DNA from 2 places in the Desulfonauticus sp. genome. Region 1 is predicted to be linked to the other one. Evidence: riboswitches for the same ligand, from Rfam matches in the RefSeq annotation. Region 1 holds a riboswitch; the other holds the start of a gene.
What was found. Region 1 has a riboswitch for cobalamin ahead of ACTCIM_RS02420 (sirohydrochlorin cobaltochelatase). Riboswitches for the same ligand answer to the same signal wherever they lie in the genome.
Positions count from the first base shown of each region.

Region 2: another riboswitch for cobalamin. It lies ahead of ACTCIM_RS06030 (anaerobic ribonucleoside-triphosphate reductase activating protein); the one in region 1 lies ahead of ACTCIM_RS02420 (sirohydrochlorin cobaltochelatase).

Region 1 covers NZ_JBSRHE010000003.1:33,117-43,376, forward strand. Annotated here, with positions in the region: gene ACTCIM_RS02385 (Smr/MutS family protein) at 1-266, shown strand, start outside; gene ACTCIM_RS02390 (class I SAM-dependent RNA methyltransferase) at 271-1,392, shown strand; gene cobJ (precorrin-3B C(17)-methyltransferase) at 1,389-2,156, opposite strand; gene ACTCIM_RS02400 (cobalt-precorrin 5A hydrolase) at 2,102-2,878, opposite strand; gene ACTCIM_RS02405 (cobalt-precorrin-7 (C(5))-methyltransferase) at 2,869-3,480, opposite strand; gene cbiD (cobalt-precorrin-5B (C(1))-methyltransferase CbiD) at 3,473-4,480, opposite strand; gene cobI (precorrin-2 C(20)-methyltransferase) at 4,464-5,207, opposite strand; gene ACTCIM_RS02420 (sirohydrochlorin cobaltochelatase) at 5,204-6,073, opposite strand; cobalamin riboswitch at 6,147-6,331, opposite strand; gene ahbC (12,18-didecarboxysiroheme deacetylase) at 6,332-7,516, opposite strand; gene ACTCIM_RS02430 (hypothetical protein) at 7,531-7,866, opposite strand; gene ACTCIM_RS02435 (YIP1 family protein) at 7,880-8,854, opposite strand; gene ahcY (adenosylhomocysteinase) at 9,035-10,260, shown strand, end outside.
Region 2 covers NZ_JBSRHE010000007.1:44,675-54,934, reverse strand. Annotated here, with positions in the region: gene ACTCIM_RS06070 (thermonuclease family protein) at 1-270, shown strand, start outside; gene ACTCIM_RS06065 (hypothetical protein) at 286-486, shown strand; gene ACTCIM_RS06060 (HD domain-containing protein) at 673-1,458, shown strand; gene ACTCIM_RS06055 (DUF3568 family protein) at 1,455-1,847, shown strand; gene ACTCIM_RS06050 (BPL-N domain-containing protein) at 1,818-3,023, opposite strand; gene ACTCIM_RS06045 (valine--tRNA ligase) at 3,174-5,825, shown strand; gene cobA (uroporphyrinogen-III C-methyltransferase) at 5,835-7,358, shown strand; gene purN (phosphoribosylglycinamide formyltransferase) at 7,359-8,036, shown strand; cobalamin riboswitch at 8,135-8,322, shown strand; gene ACTCIM_RS06030 (anaerobic ribonucleoside-triphosphate reductase activating protein) at 8,384-9,019, shown strand; gene ACTCIM_RS06025 (ribonucleoside triphosphate reductase) at 9,004-10,260, shown strand, end outside.

The sequences.
Region 1 (10,260 bases):
TAGAATTTGTGCGAGACAACTATTTACAAAACAAACGCTGTTTATTAATTATTACCGGCAGAGGAATTAACTCTCCTTTGGGCCTGGGGGTGCTCAAAAGAGAAGTACAATCCTGGCTTACCAGAGAGCCACTTAAACGGATAGTTTTAGCCTTCTGTTCAGCTCTACCATGTCATGGGGGAGCAGGAGCGATTTATGTTTTGCTTAGAAAGTACAAAAAAAGTAGAGGTAAAATTATTTGGGATCGTTATCTTTACCCCTCTTAAGTAAATGCCCTTGGAAGTAACTGTAGAAAAGCTTGTTTGGCGGGGTAAAGCCTTAGCTAAAACCAAAGAAGAAAAAATTATCCTTATTTCTCCGCCCTGCTTCCCCCAGGAACAAGTACTCGTTGAAATCTATAAAGAAAAAAAGGATTTTTGTTTAGCCACCTGCCAAAAAGTCCTATTTTCCCCCTGGCGTAGAAAACATCCCTGTCCCCATTCTCCAGTTTGTGGCGGTTGTACTTTTGGGCATGTACGCGCCCAGGATGGACTGATTTTTAAAAAGCAAATCTTAGAAGACGCCTTACAAAGAGGCTTAAAACAAAAAATAGATTTTTTAATCACTCCTTCTCCCAAAAACTGGAGATATCGCTACAGAGGAGAGGTCTTTGTCCACAAAGGAAAGCCCTGCTACTATCAGTTAAATTCCCATAAAACCTTTCCCATTCAGGATTGCCTGCTTTTGGATAAAACCCTGGGCCACAACCTTAAAAATCTGGTCCAAAACAAATCTAAGGGTTCCTATGTAGTGGCCAGTTCACCGCAGGGAAAAACCAGTATAGAAGGAGATGAGGAACTTTTAAGCTTTCCCTTAAAAAACTTGCCCCTAACCTATTTTCTCTCTGCCAATACCTTCTTTCAGGCCAATTTTAGGCTCAACAACCTGCTCATAGAACGGGCGTGTACGCTTTTAAAAGAGGAAGAAAGGATAGCTGACCTTTACGGAGGAATGGGCAACTTTGCCTTGGCTTTGGCCTATCTGGGGAAAAAAGTGCTCCTGGTGGAGGAAAACCCCAAAAGCCTGGAGTTAGCCAAATATACTGCTCAGTTTAACCAGTTAAAACTAACGCTAGCCCGGGCCAATCTAAATAAAGACCTGGAACCAGTAAGCAGGTTTAAACCAGAGGCAGTTATCATTGACCCGCCCCGAAGTGGAGCTCCCAACCTGCACAATATTGCCCATCTCTCTGGATTAAAAAAAATAGTCTGGATTTCTTGCGATATAGTAAATACTTTAAGGGACTTAAAACCTTTCTGGAAACAGGGTTTTAACCTTACTTATCTGGAATTTTTGGACATGTTTCCCCAAACCTATCATTTAGAGGTAATTTTAGTTCTGGAAAAAACTTAAGTCATTTTCCGGGCATATCCCCGTAAACTGACCAAAAAATCACCTAGCTTTTGGGTGGTGTCATTACCAATAATCAAAGTGGTACGCATGTCCACCACTTCTAAATTCAAATCCTTTAAAGTGGTTAAAATAAACTTTTCCCTATCCAGGCTAAGATTTTTTCCTATCGCCACCCAGGTATGGGGAGGACGAAAGCGTAAAAAAATTTCTTTAGCTCTTTTTAGCTGCCAGGTCCTTTTTTTACTCCTGGGATTATAAAGCACCGTAACCAGGTCAGACTGGGCCAGGGCCAAAAGCCTGCCTTCTATCTTTTCCCAGGCAATAAGCAAATCACTTAAACTCACACAGGCAAAGTCCAGCATAAGAGGAGCACCCACTTTAGCTGCCAGATATTGCCCGGCACTTACTCCGGGAATGATTTCCACAGGCAAAAACTTTTCTCTTTTCTGCATTAATTCTAAAACCAGGCCAGCCATTCCATAAATGCCAGGGTCACCTGAGGACACAACTCCCACAATTAAGCCTTCTTCTGCCAATTCCAGGGCCTTTTCCACCCTTAAAATCTCCTGGCCCATGCCTGAAGAAAAGATTTGTTTGTGCTCAAAATGGTCTCTTACCAGCTCCAGATACTTGTGATAACCCACCAGAGCCTGACATTTACTCAAAATTTCTTCAGCATAAAGCGTTCTATATTTTTTATCCCCAGGCCCTATTCCCAGGACAAAAACTGCTCCTGAGCCAGGGCAATGGTGGTATTTTTCCATACCATTCTCCTTAAAATAAGTTTGGGCTGATGACTGGCTAAAAGGCAGGCTGGTTCAGCCACAGCAGGTACACCCACCTTCTTTAAGACAAAGGAAGAACCTGGCAAAACATAGGGAGAGGTCAGTATCCTTTCCTTTTTCAAAAAAAGTAAGGGAATCTTTAGCTCCCGGGAAAGGGCTAATAAGCCTGGCTCGCCTTTTTTTACTTCTAGGGTAGCAATGTGCCTTACTCTAGTAATATCCACCTCTACCTTGGCCAAAGCCCTAAGTAAGGCCTCCTTTAAGTCTTCTAGACTCACCCCTTTTCTACAGCCCAGGCCGACCACAATATCCTTACGAGCTTCTGAAGCAGTGGTGATAACAGGAAGGGCACCTAAAACATTGGCCACTGCATAAGCCAGCAGGTTGGCTCCACCTTCGTGTCCGGAAAGCAAACTAAAAACAAACCTGCCCCCAATATCTGCCACTACCACTGCAGGGTCCACAGTTTTATGAACGAGTAAAGGGGCAATACTTCGCACTGCAATCCCACTAGCCCCTAAAAAAACTATCCTGGAATAAGCTCTCCAAATCTCTGGGATAACTTCTCCTACTTTAGGAAAAGAGATACCTTCTTTAGCGCCTATACTTTCATGAAAATAGATACTTCCCCCCAGTTCTTCCTTTAACCTCTCGGCCAAAGAGTATCCTTCCCTGGAAAAGGTAATATAAGCTATAGCCATTTACTTCCTACCAAAAGGGCTGGGCCCTTAACTTGAGGTAAATTTTCACTGCCCTTTAAGGCTAACACCCTTTCTTCAGGCAAGGTTAAGTTTTCTAGATAAAAAAACTTACCCAGGGAAAATAAAAATTCCTGTTCTTTAAGCCAGCTCAAATCCCTATCCAGAAAAAATACCCAGTGCTCAAAGGATAAAAGGTCCTCTGGCTTCAACAAAGGCCTTCGGCCGTGAAAACTGCTTACAAACAATTTTTCTCTATCCAGCCCCAGTCTGGCTAAAGCCACTTCAACCACACTTATACCTGGAATAATTACACAATTTTTACGGCCAACTTCTTTTAAGACCAGCCGGGCCAAACTAAACTGCAAGGGAGAGCCACTTACCAGTAATCCCACCTTTACTTTGTGTATTTCCTGCTTTAAAAAGCCTATTTCTTTCTGTAAAGATGAGGAAAGTTCTCTTTTTATTCCTTTAAATTCAGGGAAAAAATCCAAAAACATCTTTTTGCCAACAAGCAAATCCTGCTCCAGGGCCTTTTCTCTGGCTACAGGTAATAAATAAGAAGGATTTCCTGGACCACAGCCAATAATACTAAGCTTAGGCATAAGCGATAATTTCACTCTTGTAATTTATAAAGTAAACCCTTAAGCTATTAACCATGAGATTAAAATTATCCAGAATTGACTTTTTTACATCCTTTAACATTTTATGAATAATATCCGGATTATCTAAAGTCAGAAAAAAATCCTCTACAGTGTTAAAACTATCTGGATTAAAGCCATAACTGGCAAGAGCTTTTAAGGCAGAAGAAGAGTATTTGCTGTGGGTGTAAAATTCTTTACTTAAAAATTTCAAGAGTTTTCCTGGATGGCTTAGAATAACCAAGTCTTTTACCTCTTTTTCCTCTAAAAAGGAAAAGGCTGTCTGCCAATCATTACCTACTTCTACGATATGCTCTGCAGAAAATTCAAGTTTTAAAGCTGCTTTTTTCCCCAAATTGCCAGCCACCAAAACCAGAGGATTTATTTTTTGGGCAAGTAAGGAATTTAAATGAAGTTCAATAGTTTTTCTAATAGCTTCTTTAGAAAAGGGCCTTACTCTGCCCGTGGTACCTAAAAGGGAAATTCCTCCTTTAATACCCAGGCGGGGATTAAAGGTTTTTAAAGCTATCCTTTCTCCCAAAGGCGCCATAAAAGTAAGCTCCACTCCTGCAGTAGAAAGGTTGTGCAGGTTTTTTGCAATCAACCTTCTTACACTGGGATTTATGGCCACTTCTCCTATGGGTAAAGGTAAACCTGGCCTGGTTATCACTCCAATCCCTTTGCCTCTTTTAAACACAATTTGCTTGTCTTCTCGAAGCAAAGCCAAACAACCTAAAGTCATTTTATGGGTGACATCAGGGTCATCACCAGCATCCTTTTTGGCCCAGGCCACAGCCTTATGGCTAGAGAGAAGTCTTGCTTTGGTAAGCACCACTCTTACCCATCTTTTATCTGGCAACAAGACCCAGATGCTTTTGAGTCTTTTAGCCTTACCCAAAAGCAAACACACGCTGGCCTTGGCCAGGGCTGCAGCATAGGTGCCTGTACTAAGTCCTGTTCTCACTTTCAGTCCAGGGTTTATGTCCGAGTTTGACAATAATGGTTACCAGATAACCGGGAAGTTTTATATCCGGGCTTGGCTGGTGAACAAGATATTCTTCTTCCTGCTCCACATAAGCAACCAGATAGGTGTCAGCCAACAATCCTTTTTTTTCCAGTAAGTCTAAAATAGACTTTAAGTTTTTTCCAGCCTTGTAAATAACCAGCGTCTCACAGCAGGTTAAGGCCTTTTCCAGCCTTTTTACATCACTTCCAGGCAGTAAAAGAAAGCTGTCTTCCTGCAAACTAAGGGGCAGATTAAACCTGGCTGAAGCTGCCTGAAAGGCTGTAATGCCTGGAACTACATGAATCTTTTTCTTTAAAAGAGGTTGTAATAAGCTCAACAAATAACAACTGGTGCTATAAAAAAGAGGGTCTCCCAGGGTAACCTGGGCTACCACTTTGTCTTGCTCACACAACTTCACAATCTCTGTGGCTATTTTTTGCCAGTGGGCCCAGGTCTGGCTGGAATTTTTCTGCATAGGATAAGAGACCACTCTGATTTGCTGCTCCTGCACATAGGGAGAAATTATCTTTAGGGCCAAGCTTTCTTGTTTTTTTAAAGAGGCAGGGCAAAAAATAACCTCTGCCTCCTGTAAAACCTTTACTGCTCGCAAGGTAAGTAAGTCCGCACTTCCTGGACCTACTCCCAGGGCATAAAAATGTCCTTTTTTTACCTGAAAAGATTTCAATTATCCAATTCCTTATAAGCTTGTTGCAGATGCTTGACCCAGATATCTACTACACTTTCTATTTCTCCCAAGCCTTTTAAATAGGGTACACACTCAAAGCCAAGTTTAGTTAGTGTGCTTGCCCAGGAGTCTTCTTCTTTTCCAGCTAAATCATTGTGGGCATGGTCTCCAGCCACACTCATAAAAGGCATTAAATAAATTCTTTTAATTTTGTTCTTGCGCAAGTCAGGTAAAATATCTTCTAGCTCTATGCTACCTTCTACAGTAGCTAAAAACAACCTCTTATCTTTATTTTGCAACCAGTAATTAAGGCCTGCATAATATACATCTGCAGGATGTTCAGTACCATGCCCCATAAATAAAAAGGCTTCTTCTTTATTTAACTTTGGTAAAACAGGATAAAGTTTTTTTACCACTTCTTTCACATCCTTACTGGAATAAAGAAGGGGTTTACCCAGGCTAATCTTTTTAAACCCCTTGGGTAAATGGGCAAAACTATTTACTACCTGCTTAAGATAGTCAAATTCTTCTCCAGGAATTACATGCAAAGACTGCACTACCACTTCACTAAACCCCTGCTCCAACATTTTGGCCAAAGCCAGGGGAGGAGAATCAATCTGCTTCCCTTCTTTAGCCAGTTTGTTTCTTATTTTTTTAGAAGTATAAGCCCAGTAAACAGGCGTTCTGGGAAAGGCTTTTTTAACCTTCTGGTCAATAAGCTCATAAGCCTTTTCCGCTTGCTGATAAGAAGAACCAAAAGTTACCAACAAAATCCCCTGCTTTGCGGTTTGAGCCAGGGTCTGGCCAGAAAAAAGACTAAAAAAAAGAAAAAAAAGGCTGAAAATAAAGGAGAAAGAATAGGACATAACAAACCCCCTTCAATTTTTTGGGGCTAGCCAAAAAAAGACACGCGTTTGGGTAAAGCCCCCGTTACCCAAACGGTCCAGACTTTTTCTGGCAGGTCTTCCGGCTCACCCCCCTAAACTTCGGCCTTCCCACCTTTTTAGGCAGTGGCACACCAGGAAGTTTAGGTTTTCTTAGGGCTCACGGCGGCGGGACCGCTCCTGATTTGCACAGGATTCCCTATTAAGCCTGAGTTAGGCACCAGAAAAAGTTAAAGAACCTTATTTTAAGCCTATTTCCTCATCTGTGAGATAGCAGGCAGGGTCTGGAGCCCAGATATCGCCATAATAGGCTTCAGCTCTAGCCCTGAAATTACCTGCACAGATGTTTAAATACTTACACTTAGCACATCTACCTTTTACATAAGCCTTTTTGTTTTTTAACTTTTGCAACAGTTCAATCCTGGGATCTTCCCAGATTTCAGAAAAAGGCCTTTCCAGGACATTGCCAAAGGTGTGATTACGCCAGAACTGATCTGCGTGAACGCTTCCATCCCAGGAAATACAACCTATTCCTCTTCCAGAATTATTGCCTTCGTTAAACTGCAAAAGCTCGTACACCTCTGCTGCCCTGGCGGGATTTTCTTTTAACAACCTTAAGTAAACATAAGGGCCATCAGCGTGATTATCTACAGTCAAAACTTCTTTTTTCTTGCCCCTGGCAAAGAGTTCCTGGGTCAAGTCCATAATCAAATCTACCACTTTCCTGGTCTCAGCATGATCCAAATCCTCTTTAATCAACTCTGAGCCTCGACCAGAATAGACTAAATGATAAAAACATACCCGGGGAATTTCCCTTTCCTCTAAAATCTTAAATATCTTGGGAACTTCCTCTACATTTCTCTTATTGATGGTAAAACGCAATCCTACCTTTAAACCTTCTTTTTGACAGTTTTCTACGCCTTCCATGGCCTTTTGAAAGGAGCCAGGTACTTTGCGAAAGCGGTCGTGCACCTCTTCTCCCCCATCCAGGGAAATCCCCACATAAGAAAGCCCTACCTCTTTTAACTCCTTGGCCTTTTCCCTGGTAATAAGAGTGCCATTGGTGGAAATAACTGCACGCATGCCCTTGGATACAGCATAATGGGCAAGCTCTACCAAATCCTTTCGCACCAAGGGCTCTCCACCACTAAATAACAGTACAGGGGCGCCATAACTGGCCAGATCATCAATAATCTCTTTGGCCCTGGTGGTAGAAATTTCATCTACTCCTTCTTCACTTACTGCCTGGGCATAACAATGCACGCAACGCAAGTTACACCTTTTGGTCATATTCCAGACTACTACCGGTTTTTTGTCTTTGGAAAATTGGAGCAAATGGGAAGGTAATTTTTTAGAATGCCTGCCATAACGCAAGGCATCTGAAGGCTCAATATTATCACAATAAAGCTTGGAAATACCTATCATAACAACCTCTTTTTCTATTGAATAATTTTTGTAGGTGGTTTTACAAAACCAAGGCTTTCTTCCAATTGGTGCTTAGAAAGCTCTAAGCTTTTTCTCAATTCTTGTCTGGTTTTTAAAGGCAATTTATCAAATTCATCTTCAGCAATTAACTTTTTAAGCTTTAACATCTCCAGGCGAATTTTTACAATTCTGGATTTAAACTTTTCATCAGGAGGTAAAATTTGCTCTGCCAATCTGGTCAGATACAATATTTCTTCTGTAGTTTTATGAAAATAGGCTGGCTTTAATTCTGCTTTCAACCTTTGCTGAAGTTTAATCTGTCGCCAAAAAGCCCTTAATTTTTTAAACATAATTTAACACTCTCTAAACCAAGAACTTAAACACCAAAAAGAGACTTAGCCCTAAAATAAAAGGAGTCAGGAGTAAAGCCAAAATTACCCGGGTATAAGTGGTCTCATGTACCTTTTTATAAGCTATTATACTCAACACCATGGACCAAAGGGCACCTACAAACTGGCCAATCCCAGGAATAATGCCCAAAATCAAAGGTGAACTGGCATAACTTATGGCTCTAAAAGTACCTTCAAAACCTTTATTCCCGGCCCGAAAAATACTCAAAAAAAGATGATTAAGCCCGGCTGCCAAAAAAAGAGCTCCTGTCAAGAGCAAGGGATAAAAAATAAGTATTAGTAAAGAGCCAAAACCCATGGCTGAAAGGCCCACAAGCCCACCTAGCTGAGCGTTTTCCTGTTGTAAGTGCGGGAATATGCCCAGCATTTCCCACAAAAAAGTAAAAATTGCCTGGACTTCAGCTAGCAAAAGATAATAAACTAAGGGCTTACCAAAGCCATTAAACTCCATTTGACTAAAGAACTTTCCAGGAGAAAACAAAGTTTTCTTTAAGGTCAAAAAAAGCCCAGGAAAAAAACCATAATTTTCCAGATGCTCCCAGGGAATCTCTTCTTTTGGGTCGGTTTTTTGCTCTTTTTCAACCTTTTCTTCAGATAAGACTTGAGGGTCTTCTTCTGGTTTTAGACCTTCTAACTTTTCCCACAAACCTTCTGCCTGGGGCTTTTCCTTTTTCTCTTTTTCCTCCAGAGCAGATTCTGCTAAAACCTCTTGAGTGGGCTCTTCTTCTACAGGTGTAGGTGTTATTTCTGGCTCCCTTTTTACTTCTTCTTCCTGACTAAAACTAGGAATAAAAGACGGGGCAGGCTCTGCTTTTCTAAATTCAAATTTATGGGCACACTTAGGGCAGGTAGCCCGGGTTGCCCTGGGAGGTATTTTTTCCTCAGGCACATCCCGACTAAAACCACAATTAGGGCAACTTATTTTCATTGTTTTTACTCCCTTATTTATATTGTGTTTTTCCTAGTCTATTTTCTTAATCATTTAGCAATTAATTATCAAGTAAACTAAAAAAAGAGAAAAGGGCAATTTTTTTATAAGCTTAAAAACTTGCTAAAACCCATCCTTTGAGGTTAAACCTCTTTTTATAGATTGTTAGAGGAGGAATATATGTTTTTAGAATTACAACCAGAGCTTGAATACAAAGTTAAAGATATGTCCCTGGCTGATTTGGGGTTAAAGGAAATGGCCCTGTCTGAAAATGAAATGCCAGGTCTTATGGCTTTGCAAGAAAAGTATGGGGAAGAAAAGCCCTTAAAGGGCTTAAAAATCATGGGCAGTTTGCACATGACCATTCAAACTGCCATGCTTATCCAGACCCTTCACAAACTAGGCGCAGATATCCGCTGGGCTTCCTGTAATATCTTTTCCACCCAGGACCAGGCTGCAGCTGCAGTGGTTAAAGCTGGCCTGGCCAAGGTCTTTGCCTGGAAAGGGGAAACCATTGAAGAATACTGGTGGTGTACAGAACAAGCCCTGACCTGGCCTGATGGCTCTGGTCCTGACCTTATTGTAGATGACGGAGGGGATGCCACTCTATTTATCCATCTGGGAGTAAAAGCAGAAAAAGATCCTTCCTTTCTGGAACAAACCTTTGAGCACAAGGACATGCAGGTTCTGGTAGAAAGATTAAAACACAGCTTAAAAAAAGACCCAGAAAAATGGACACGCATTGCTAAAAACATCAGGGGAGTTTCTGAAGAAACCACCACAGGAGTTCATCGCTTGTATCAGTTAGAAAAAACTGGAGAGCTGCTTTTCCCAGCTATCAATGTTAATGACTCTGTGACCAAATCCAAGTTTGATAACCTGTATGGTTGCAGGGAATCTTTAATCGATGGAATCAAAAGAGCTACAGATGTAATGATTGCAGGTAAAGTAGCTGTGGTCTGTGGCTATGGAGATGTGGGCAAGGGCTGTGCCCAGGCCCTGAGAGGTATGGGAGCTAGAGTGATTATCACGGAAATTGACCCCATCTGTGCCCTGCAAGCTGCCATGGAGGGTTATGAAGTAAAAACCATGGAAGAAGTGGCTCCCCTGGGAGATATCTTTGTCACTGCTACTGGTTGCTGTGATGTCATTCGAGGCGAACATATGGAAAGGATGAAAAATGAAGCCATAGTCTGTAATATTGGACATTTTGATTCAGAAATAGAAATGAGCTATCTGGAAAACAACCCCAAATGTAAAAGAATCAACATAAAGCCCCAGGTGGACAAGTGGATTTTGGAATCTGGTAAGTCCATTATTGTTCTGGCAGAAGGAAGATTGGTCAATCTAGGTTGTGCTACAGGCCATCCCAGTTTTGTAATGAGCGCCAGTTTTACCAACCAGGT
Region 2 (10,260 bases), on a different contig from region 1:
CACAAGGGAGTGTTTTATCCCCGGTTGTTAAAAGCGCAGCAAGAGGCGATGAGGTTAAGAAAAGGCTTTTGGGCCAAATTACTGGAGTTGCCTTTAGCCAGGCGTTCTTATCTGGGAAATAGTTATAGTAGGAGATTTCATCAGCTTAGCTGTCCCAATGGCCAGTTGATTTCTTCCAGGCACAAACGCTTATTTTTTTCTCTTTACGAGGCCTTTTATAAGGGCTATGCCCCTGCTAGAGGGTGTACTCCCTGGCCTTTAGTTGATTAAAAGAAGGAGATATTTATGAGTGAAAATTTAACAGATTGGATTTTAGTAAGTAAGTTTCAGGAAAACAATCAGGATTTAGAGCAAGAAGTGTATAGAATCCAGGAAGTGGCTTTGGATGTGGGTTTAAATCCAGAGATGGTTATTGCTGTAAATGAGGTTGAAGATGGCTTTGAGCTTCTGGTCCATCCAGAGTTTTTTTCCTATTTTCAGCGCTAAATTGCCCTTTTGGCGATATTGGCCCTTTGGTCCTGGTTATGAGGCAGGTTTTTGGTTTAGCGTAAGCAAATTTGCCTTTGTAGGACTTATCTTGGGGGTTATTGTTCTTTATTTGCGTTTTCTCTTTGGCCCGAAAGGTATTTTTAAAGAGGATGCGAGCAGGTATTCTAAGTCTGGGAAGCGAAAATGGTTTTGGAACAGGAAATAAAGCCTTTTTTAAAGTGGTTTAAAAAGTACACTAAGAGATTTTATTCTTTAAATCAGAAAGAACAGGAAAACATTCTTTTAAAACAAAAACATTCCTTACGGGTCTATGAGTATGCCTGTAAGATTGCTTTAAAGGAAAAATTTTCTCGAGAAGATGGTTTTGCTTTAAGTCTGGCAGGACTTTTCCATGACCTTGGAAGATTTGAACAATATAAGGTATATAAAACTTTTAAGGACAATATCTCTGAGGATCATGGCAGGTTGGGAGTAAAGATTTTAAAAAAAGAGGGTGTGCTTTCTGGTTTGGATAAAAATATAAAATCTAAGATACTGGTAAGTGTAATTTTGCATAATAAATTAAGTGTACCTGCTAGAGTTCCAGCAGAAGTAAAAAAGATTGTTTTTGCTTTAAGAGACGCTGATAAACTGGATATTTTTGAAGTACTTCTTTCCTACTTAAGTAATGGTAAAAAAAATGAAGTGGTCACTTTAAATCTTTTGGATGAACCAGATAAGATAAGTGCTCAGGTCCTGGCTCCTCTGTACCGACAGGAATTGGTTAATTATAACTCTATGCAGTATGTTAATGACTTTAAGTTGCTTTTGCTTTCCTGGGTTTATGATTTCAATTTCCCCACTACCTTTAGTTTATTTGAGGAAAGGGACTATTTCAATCGGCTAAATACCCTTTTACCTCCCTTGCCTGAGGTAAAAGAGGTAACCAGCAGGGTTAAACAATTTATTCTAGAGAGGGTGGAAAGATGAAAAATAATTTTTTAAAAGTAAAGCTATTGTTTCTCCTGGTTTTAACTTTTGGTCTTAGTGGGTGTTTCTGGTTGCTTGTAGGAGGAGCTGGTGGTGCTGGTGGTGCTATTTATTACAAAGGAAGGATTGTTCATACTGTAAATGCTTATTATACTAAAGTACATAAGGCAAGTTTAAGTGCCTTAAAGGGAATGGGGCTGCCTATTTATAAAGACCAACTTGAGCTTAATAAAGCTAATATAGAATCTAGTTTTCTGGATGATACAAAAATCTGGATAGAAATAGAAGGAATTAGCAGACATACTTCTAAGATTTATATAAGGGTTGGCCTTTTAGGTGATGAGGCCAGGTCCAGAGAACTATTGAAGAAGATTTTGGCTCGTCTCTAGACAGGCTTTGGCTAAAGCCAGTTCATCCAGCAGGTTGATTAGTTCTCCATAAATACCTCCGTAGCCAGGAAAGGAGCCAAAAAGATATTTTTTGAGTTTTTGTTGTTCAGAGTTGGAACTGGCTATGGGGGTGGAGGGCGTTTTGCTCAAAAGGTAGCGTTCTTTAAGAATAAACCTGGTACTTAAGTGCAGGAACTTTTGGCTTAAAGCTTCTATTTTTTGCTTTTGTTCATCGGTCAAAAAGTTTTCAGGCACATCTTCTAAAAAGGACATTAGGGCCAGTAAGAAGTTGAAAAAAGAACCTGGAATTCCTCTTCTCCAGGCCAGTAACCATTTTCGTCTCTTAAAAAGTAGAAAATGGGCTTCTCCCAGGGCAATCAGGTCTAAAAGTTGTTTTTTCCAATGACCTAAGAAGGTGTTTTTAGGGGTAGAAGAGAAAAAGTCCAAATCCGGTATAAAAGCAGGAGATAGGGCTAAAAGCTGTTGAAGATAGGTATTGGCCTGAGGTGAGTTGGGAGTTTCTAAATGGGGGTAGCTCAAAATATATTTTCCCTTTCCAAAATCGCCTCTAATGATACAGGGTTCCTCAGTTAAAAGAAGAGGGTCCAGGTTTATGGCATAGAGGTTTTCCCATTTTTTTAGCTCCCCTGGATTTAAATCTTCTAACTTTAAATCACTTACCCAGAAGTCTGTACCTGGCCTTTGATAGGTAGCTAACACTTCCAGATGGGGATGATGGGATTCCCACTCAAACTGGGAAGGCCACCAAACTGGAAAAAGCAATTCCCTGTCCAGACTGAAGACCTTGCACCAGATATCTCCACTAAAGTTGGGCAGCCTTTGTTTAAATTCTTTGCGTTTAAGCGGGCAAAGGCCCAGGGAGTTGGGAGAGCTTGAAGCCAGGCCTGCTCCGCCACAAAAACCAAGATAGTTCCCACCCTTGGTCAAAAAGCTTTTTATTTCCTGTTGTCCCTCACTTCCCAATTTTTTAAATTTTAAACTGGCCCAGCCTCCAGGCACAATGAGCCATTGGGGTTTTAGGTCGTTTAGCTTGCCCGCAGCAATTTCTTTAGCTGTAATAGGGACAAACTTTGCCCGGGAATGTTTTAAAAAGTGATAGACTAAGATTCCCCAGAGGTGAGATTCATCCCAGAAGAGCCCAATATAAGGTTGCATAGGACTTACTTTAAAGAGGACTGTTAAAAAAGCAAGCATTAAGCCTGGACTGATAAGTTTTTTATTGGTTAATAACTTGATTTTTTAGGCAAGGCACAATAACCAAAGAAGCAATTTGGCAAAGCAGAAACTTCACTTAGGAGAGGGTAGATGGCAGTAAAAGAATTGGCAAAAGGTTATGAACCCAAGGACATAGAGGACAAGTGGATTAGTTATTGGGAAGAAAATAAAACCTTCACTCCAGAAGTGGAAAAGGTCAAAAGACCTTATTCTATAGTGATTCCTCCCCCTAATGTTACAGGTACCTTACATATGGGGCATGCCCTTAATATCACCTTGCAGGACATTTTATGCCGTTTTCATCGCCAATTGGGCTACGATGTTTTGTGGGTACCTGGTACTGACCATGCAGGTATTGCCACCCAGAATGTGGTAGAAAGGCAACTGGCTCAAGAGGGCAAAACCAGAGATGACCTGGGCAGAGAAAAGTTTGTAGAAAGAGTTTGGCAGTGGAAAGAGGAATATGGCAATAAAATTTTAAACCAGGTAAAAAAATTAGGTGCTTCTGTAGATTGGACCAGGCTTCGCTTTACCATGGACGAAGGTCTGTCCAGAGCAGTGCGAGAAGTTTTTGTCCGCCTTTATGAAGAAGGGCTTATTTATCAAGGTGATTACATTATTAACTGGTGCCCCAGATGCCATACAGCTCTAGCTGATCTGGAAGTGGAGCATGAAGATATTGATGGCGGTCTTTATCATTTACGCTACCCTCTGGAGGATGGTTCTGGAGAAGTAGTGGTTGCTACTACCAGACCTGAAACCATGCTGGGAGATACAGCTGTGGCTGTACATCCAGAAGACGAGCGCTATAAACACCTGATAGGCAAAAAGGTGATTTTGCCTTTGGTGGGTAGAAAAATTCCAATTATTGCAGACGAATATGTGGACAGGGAGTTTGGTACTGGCTGCTTAAAGGTAACTCCTGCCCATGATGTGAATGACTTTGAACTGGGACGTAAACACAATTTGCCTTTGGTAAAGGTGATTGATGACTGGGGCAAGATGACTTCAGAAGCTGGAGAGTTTGCTGGTTTAGATAGGTTTGAGTGCAGGAAAAAAATCCTGGAGCGTTTGGCTGAGCAGGGGTATTTGCTAGAGCAAGAAAAACATAGGCACAGTGTGGGACACTGTTATCGTTGCCATACTGTGATTGAACCTTATGTTTCCAAGCAGTGGTTTGTGAAGGTAAAGGACCTGGCCAAAAGAGCAAGAGAGGCTGTGGCTCAAGGTGAGACCAAAATTTTCCCTGAACACTGGACCAAAACCTATTTTGAATGGTTAGACAATATTCGGGACTGGTGTATTTCCAGACAAATCTGGTGGGGACATCGCATTCCTGCCTGGACCTGTGAGGAGTGTGGGGAATTAAGTGTTTCCCGTGAGGATTTAACTCAGTGCCCTGGGTGTGGAAGTGCTAACTTAAAGCAAGAAGAAGATGTTTTGGACACCTGGTTTTCTTCTGCTCTCTGGCCCTTTTCTACCCTGGGCTGGCCAGATAAGACCAAAGAACTGGAAGTGTTTTATCCCACTTCTGTGCTGGTTACCGGGTTTGATATTTTGTTTTTCTGGGTAGCGCGTATGATGATGATGGGCCTGCATTTTATGCAGGATGTGCCCTTTAAGGATGTTTATATTCATGCTTTGGTTCGAGATGCCCAGGGACAAAAGATGAGCAAGTCCAAGGGCAATGTAATTGATCCTCTGATTATGATTGATAAGTATGGAACAGATGCCTTGAGGTTTACTCTCACTGCCTTTGCTGCCATGGGCAGAGATATAAAACTCAGTGAAGAGCGTATTGAAGGCTATAAACACTTTATCAATAAAATCTGGAATGCTTCTAGATTTGCTTTAATGAATTTAGATGAAAATTGTTTTGAATGTGAGTTGGAAAATGTAAAGGGATTAGTGCATGAATGGATTTTACATCGCTTAGAAGAGGTTAAGGAAAAAGTAAAATCTGCCATTGAAAGCTATAATTTTAACGAAGCAGCCCAGGTATTGTATCAATTTGTCTGGCATGAATTTTGTGACTGGTATTTGGAACTTATAAAACCAGTACTGTATGGAGAGGATAAGGAAGCTAAACTAATGGCCAAAACCTGTTTGCGCCAGGTCCTGGGAGAAACTCTTGTTTTACTGCATCCCATTATTCCCTTTGTAACCCAAGAGGTCTGGACCTATTTGCCTGGAGTAAAAGAAGAGAACCTTTCAAAATTGCCCTATCCTCCCTTTAGGCCTGAATGTATAAAGCCTAAGGTAGTAGAAGAAATGCAGTTTTTGCAGGAAGTTATTTCTGGAGTGAGAAATATTAAGGCAGAACTGGGTATTTCCCTGGGTACAAAGGTAAAATTACTGGGCAGAGTTGCTGAACCCAAAGACAGAGAATTTTTAGAAGTTCATAGAGAGCTCATTACCTTTTTGGCCAGACTGGAAGATATGCAGGTGGAGAGCGACTTAAAAGAGCCTGAGGGGTGTGCAGGATTTGTGGCTAAAGGGTATGAATTTTTCGTCCCAGTAAAGGGGTTGGTGGATATTGAGGCTGAGCTTTCTCGCCTGGAAAAAGAGTTTGCCAAGATTGATAAGGAACTGACCATAATAGAGAAGAAATTAAACAATCCTGGTTTTTTAAATAAAGCCCCACAACAAGTGGTGGAAAAGGAAAAAACAAAACAAGCTGAGTATAAGGAAAAAAGGGAAAAGATAGAAAAGCTTTATAACAGGCTTAAAAGTATTGTCTAAGGATGGGGTATGAGTAAAGGAAAGGTATATTTAATTGGTGCAGGTCCCGGGGACCCTGGTTTGCTCACCTTAAGGGGCAAGGAGATTTTAGAGCAGGCTCAGGTGGTGGTTTATGACTATCTGGCCAATGAGGAGTTTTTAAATTTTTGTCCTCAGGCAGAAATTATTTATGTGGGTAAAAAGGGGGGAGATCACACTTTACCCCAGGAAAAGATAAATGAGCTTTTGGTAGAAAAAGCCAGAGAAGGTAAGGTTGTAGCCAGGTTAAAGGGAGGAGACCCTTATGTATTTGGCCGGGGTGGAGAAGAAGCAGAAGAACTGGTGGAAGCAGGCATTGAATTTGAAGTGGTGCCTGGCGTAACTTCAGCCGTGGCTGCACCTGCCTATGCTGGAATTCCTCTTACTCACAGGCGCTTTGCCTCTTCGGTTTCTTTTATTACCGGGCATGAAGATCCCAAAAAGCCCGAAAGTGCAATCAACTGGAAGGCCCTGGTGGAAAGTAAAAGTACCCTGGTCTTTTTTATGGGCGTAAAAAATCTACCTTCGATAGCCAGCAATCTACAACAGGCCGGGATGTCTAAAGATATGCCTGTCGCCCTGGTCCACTGGGGTACTACCTGCAAACAGCGTAGTTTGGTTTCCACTCTGGAAAAAGTGGCTCAAGAGGCCAAGGAAAAGGGGTTTAAAGCTCCTTCTTTGATTGTGGTTGGAGAGGTGGTGACTTTAAAAAATACTCTGGATTGGTTTGAGAAAAGACCTCTGTTGGGTAAAAAGGTTGTGGTTACGCGAGCCAGGCAGCAGGCTAGTGGATTTAAGCAAAAGCTAGCTGCTTTAGGGGCGTGTGTGCTGGAATGCCCAACCATTGAGGTGGTTCCCCTCTCTGATTATAGTCTGTTGCACCAAGCTTTGGCCAATTTAGAGTTTTATGACTGGCTTATTTTTACTTCTGTAAATGGAGTGAAGTATTTCTGGCAAGAACTTAGAAAAGCCAATATGGATGCCCGCAGCCTGGGTGGACTTTTGGTGGCAGCTATTGGTCCAGCCACTGCCCAGGAACTCCAAAAAGTAGGTATTTATCCTGATTTTGTACCTCCCAAATATGTGGCTGAAGAGGTGGTTGCTGGTCTTTTAAAGCTGGGAATTAAGGGCAAAAGGGTTTTAATCCCCAGAGCTAAAAAGGCCAGAGAAGTGTTGCCTGAAGAGTTAAATAAGGCTGGAGCCCGGGTGGATATTTTGCCTGTATATGAAACCAGGCTGGGACAGGGAAAAAAAGAAGAGCTTTTAAGCTGGATAAAAGAGGGAGAAATGGACCTGGTTACTTTTACCAGTTCTTCTACAGTGGAAAACTTTTTTCATTTAATAGGAGATGAGGTATCCAGAGAAGAATTAGCAAAGCTAAATTTCGCTTCCATTGGTCCCATTACTTCCAATACCTTAAAAAAGTTTGGTTTTACTCCCCAGGTAGAAGCTAAAGAGTATACCATTGATGGTTTGTTAGAAGCAATTTTGACCTTTTTTAGAGGAGAAAAGTAAATGCTTTCCCTGGCTGTACTTATTTCTGGCAGTGGCTCCAACCTTCAGTCCATTATTGATAAAATAGAAGAAGAAAAGTTAAAGGCCAGGATAAAGGTGGTTATTTCCAATAATCCTGAGGCCTATGGTCTGGAAAGAGCTAAAAAACATAACTTAAAAACCGAAGTGGTAGAGCACCAGCAATACCCAAGTAGAGAAAGGTTTGAACAGGAACTAATAAAGATTATTAGGGGAGTGGGTGCAGAGGTGGTGGTTTTGGCTGGATTTATGCGCATCCTTTCTCCCCTTTTTGTTTCTACTTTTCCGCACAGGATTTTAAATATTCATCCTGCCTTACTTCCCAGTTTTCCAGGGCTTCATGCCCAGGCACAGGCTGCAGATTATGGCGTAAAACTTTCGGGCTGTACGGTGCATTTTGTAGATGAAAAGATGGATAATGGACCCATTATTATTCAGGCTGTGGTTCCTGCCTTGCCTGAAGACGATGGAGATAGCCTGGGAGCTAGAATCTTGCGCTGGGAGCATCGCATTTATCCCCAGGCCCTTAGCTGGCTGGCTGAGGGCAAATTGAAAATTCAAGGCCGCAAGGTCTTGTTAGAAAAGGAAATGAAACCCTTTCTGGGACCGATAGAGGAACCAGGCCTGGTATCTCCGGGGCTAGAAAAAGATTTTTTTTAATCTTTTGATATAATTTAGAAAAAAATTTTTTTCTTTAACCCTCTGGTTTGTTGACAACTTTTTATTTGCGTAATTTTTTTTATTTGAGTTATGAAAAGCCAATCTCGGGTGCTCCAGGTGCCTAATTTAGGCTTAATAGGGAATCCTGTGCAAATCAGGAGCGGTCCCGCCGCCGTGAGCCCCTCTAAAGGCAAGCTTGTTTACCAGCCACTGTCTCTACAGGTAGAGATGGGAAGGCCAAGCTTGTGGGGTGAGCCGGAAGACCTGCCTGGAGATGGTCTTACTTTTCTCTAAACGAGGATTTAGAGAAAAGCTTGGTTAAACATATTGAAACTATAAGGTTGAACATGAGTGACCTGGCAGAGCTAAAGGGGTTTTTGCCTTTTAGCTTAATTGATTGGCCTGGAAAAATCAGTGCAGTTTTATTTTTTTCTGGCTGTAATTTTGCTTGTCCTACCTGTCATAACTGGCAACTGGCCCAGGAAGGCCACCTTTTACCTGCTTTAGCCTGGGAAGAGGTCGTAAGTAAACTTAAAAAAGACCAAAAGTGGCTGGAGGGAGTGGTTTTAACCGGTGGGGAAGTGACTTTGTTGCCTTATTTGGAAGAGCTTTGTAGGGAGTTAAAAAACCTGGGGTATCTGGTAAAGGTGGATAGCAATGGTTTTAAACCTCAGGTTTTGGAGAAGCTTTTGGCTTTAGACTTGGTGGATTTACTGGCCATAGATGTAAAAGGTCCTTTTGAAAAGTATTCAGCCCTGACAGGTAAAAAGGTAAGCGTAGAAGAAGTAGAAGCTAATTTTACTTCTATCTTTGCGTTAGCTCAAAAATATTCACATAAATTTTATTTTCGTTTAACCAAGGTGCCTTTGTTAACAGAGAAAGATATGGAACTAACCAGAGAATATTTACCCCCAAATTTTACCCTGCATTTACAAGAGTACATAAACCCCAAAGGGAGGAATAAATTATGCCAGAGCAGATAAAAAAAAGAGACGGAAGACTGGAAACCTGGTCTGTAGATAGAATTGCCCAGGCCATTTTAAAAGCTTTAAAGGCCAATCAGATTAAAGACCCTCTTTTGGCCAAAAGATTGGCCTTAAAGGTAGAAGCCAAGCTCAAGGAATTTTCCGTGGTGGACCAGGAACAGGTTCAGGATATGGTGGAATTGGTTTTAATGGAAAACAGGCTCTATGAAGTAGCTAAAAAATATATTTTATATCGAGAGAAACGAAGAGAAATAAGGGAACAAAAAAAGAGTTTTCTGGATGTGTGTCAGGTCATAGATGAATATCTGGAAAAAAAAGACTGGAGAGTGAATGAAAACGCCAACCTGTCTCACTCTTTTCAGGGATTGATGCTGCACCTTTCTGGCTCTGTACAGGCCAGATACGCTCTGGAAAAATATCCTGAAGAAATTCGAGAAGCCCATAACCTGGGTTATTTTCATATTCATGACCTTTCCTTTGGCTTGGCAGGTTATTGTGCTGGTTGGAGTTTAAGGGACTTGCTCCTGGAAGGATTTAACCTGGAAGGCAGGTGTTCAGCAGGCCCTGCCAGACACTTTGATTCTGCTCTGGGACAAATGGTTAATTTTTTGGGTACCTTGCAAAATGAGTGGGCAGGGGCTCAGGCCTTTAACAATGTGGATACCTATCTGGCTCCCTTTGTTGCCTATGATGGACTTAGCTATGAGGAAGTAAAGCAGGCCATTCAAAAATTTGTGTTTAATTTAAACACCACTTCCAGATGGGGAGGACAATCTCCTTTTACCAATTTGACCTTTGACCTGGTTCCACCTGCTCATATTGCCAGCGAACCAGTAATTATAGGTGGCAAGTTGCAGGACAAGACCTATGCTGAGTTTGAAAAGGAAATGGAATGGATAAACAGGGCCTTTTTAGAGGTGATGCTGGAGGGAGACTATCACGGCAGAATTTTTAGTTTTCCCATTCCCACTTATAATGTGACCAGAGATTTTCCCTGGGAAAGTGAAGTGGGGGAATTGATTTTAAAACTTACCGGAAAATATGGGGCGCCTTATTTTCAGAATTTTATTAACTCAGACCTAAAACCAGAGGATGTGCGCTCCATGTGTTGTCGCTTACAGATGGACTTAAGAGAACTCCGCAAAAGAACAGGTGGGCTTTTTGGGGCAGGAGATTTGACTGGCTCCATTGGGGTTGTGACCCTGAACTTGCCTAAACTGGCTTATCTTGCCCAGAAT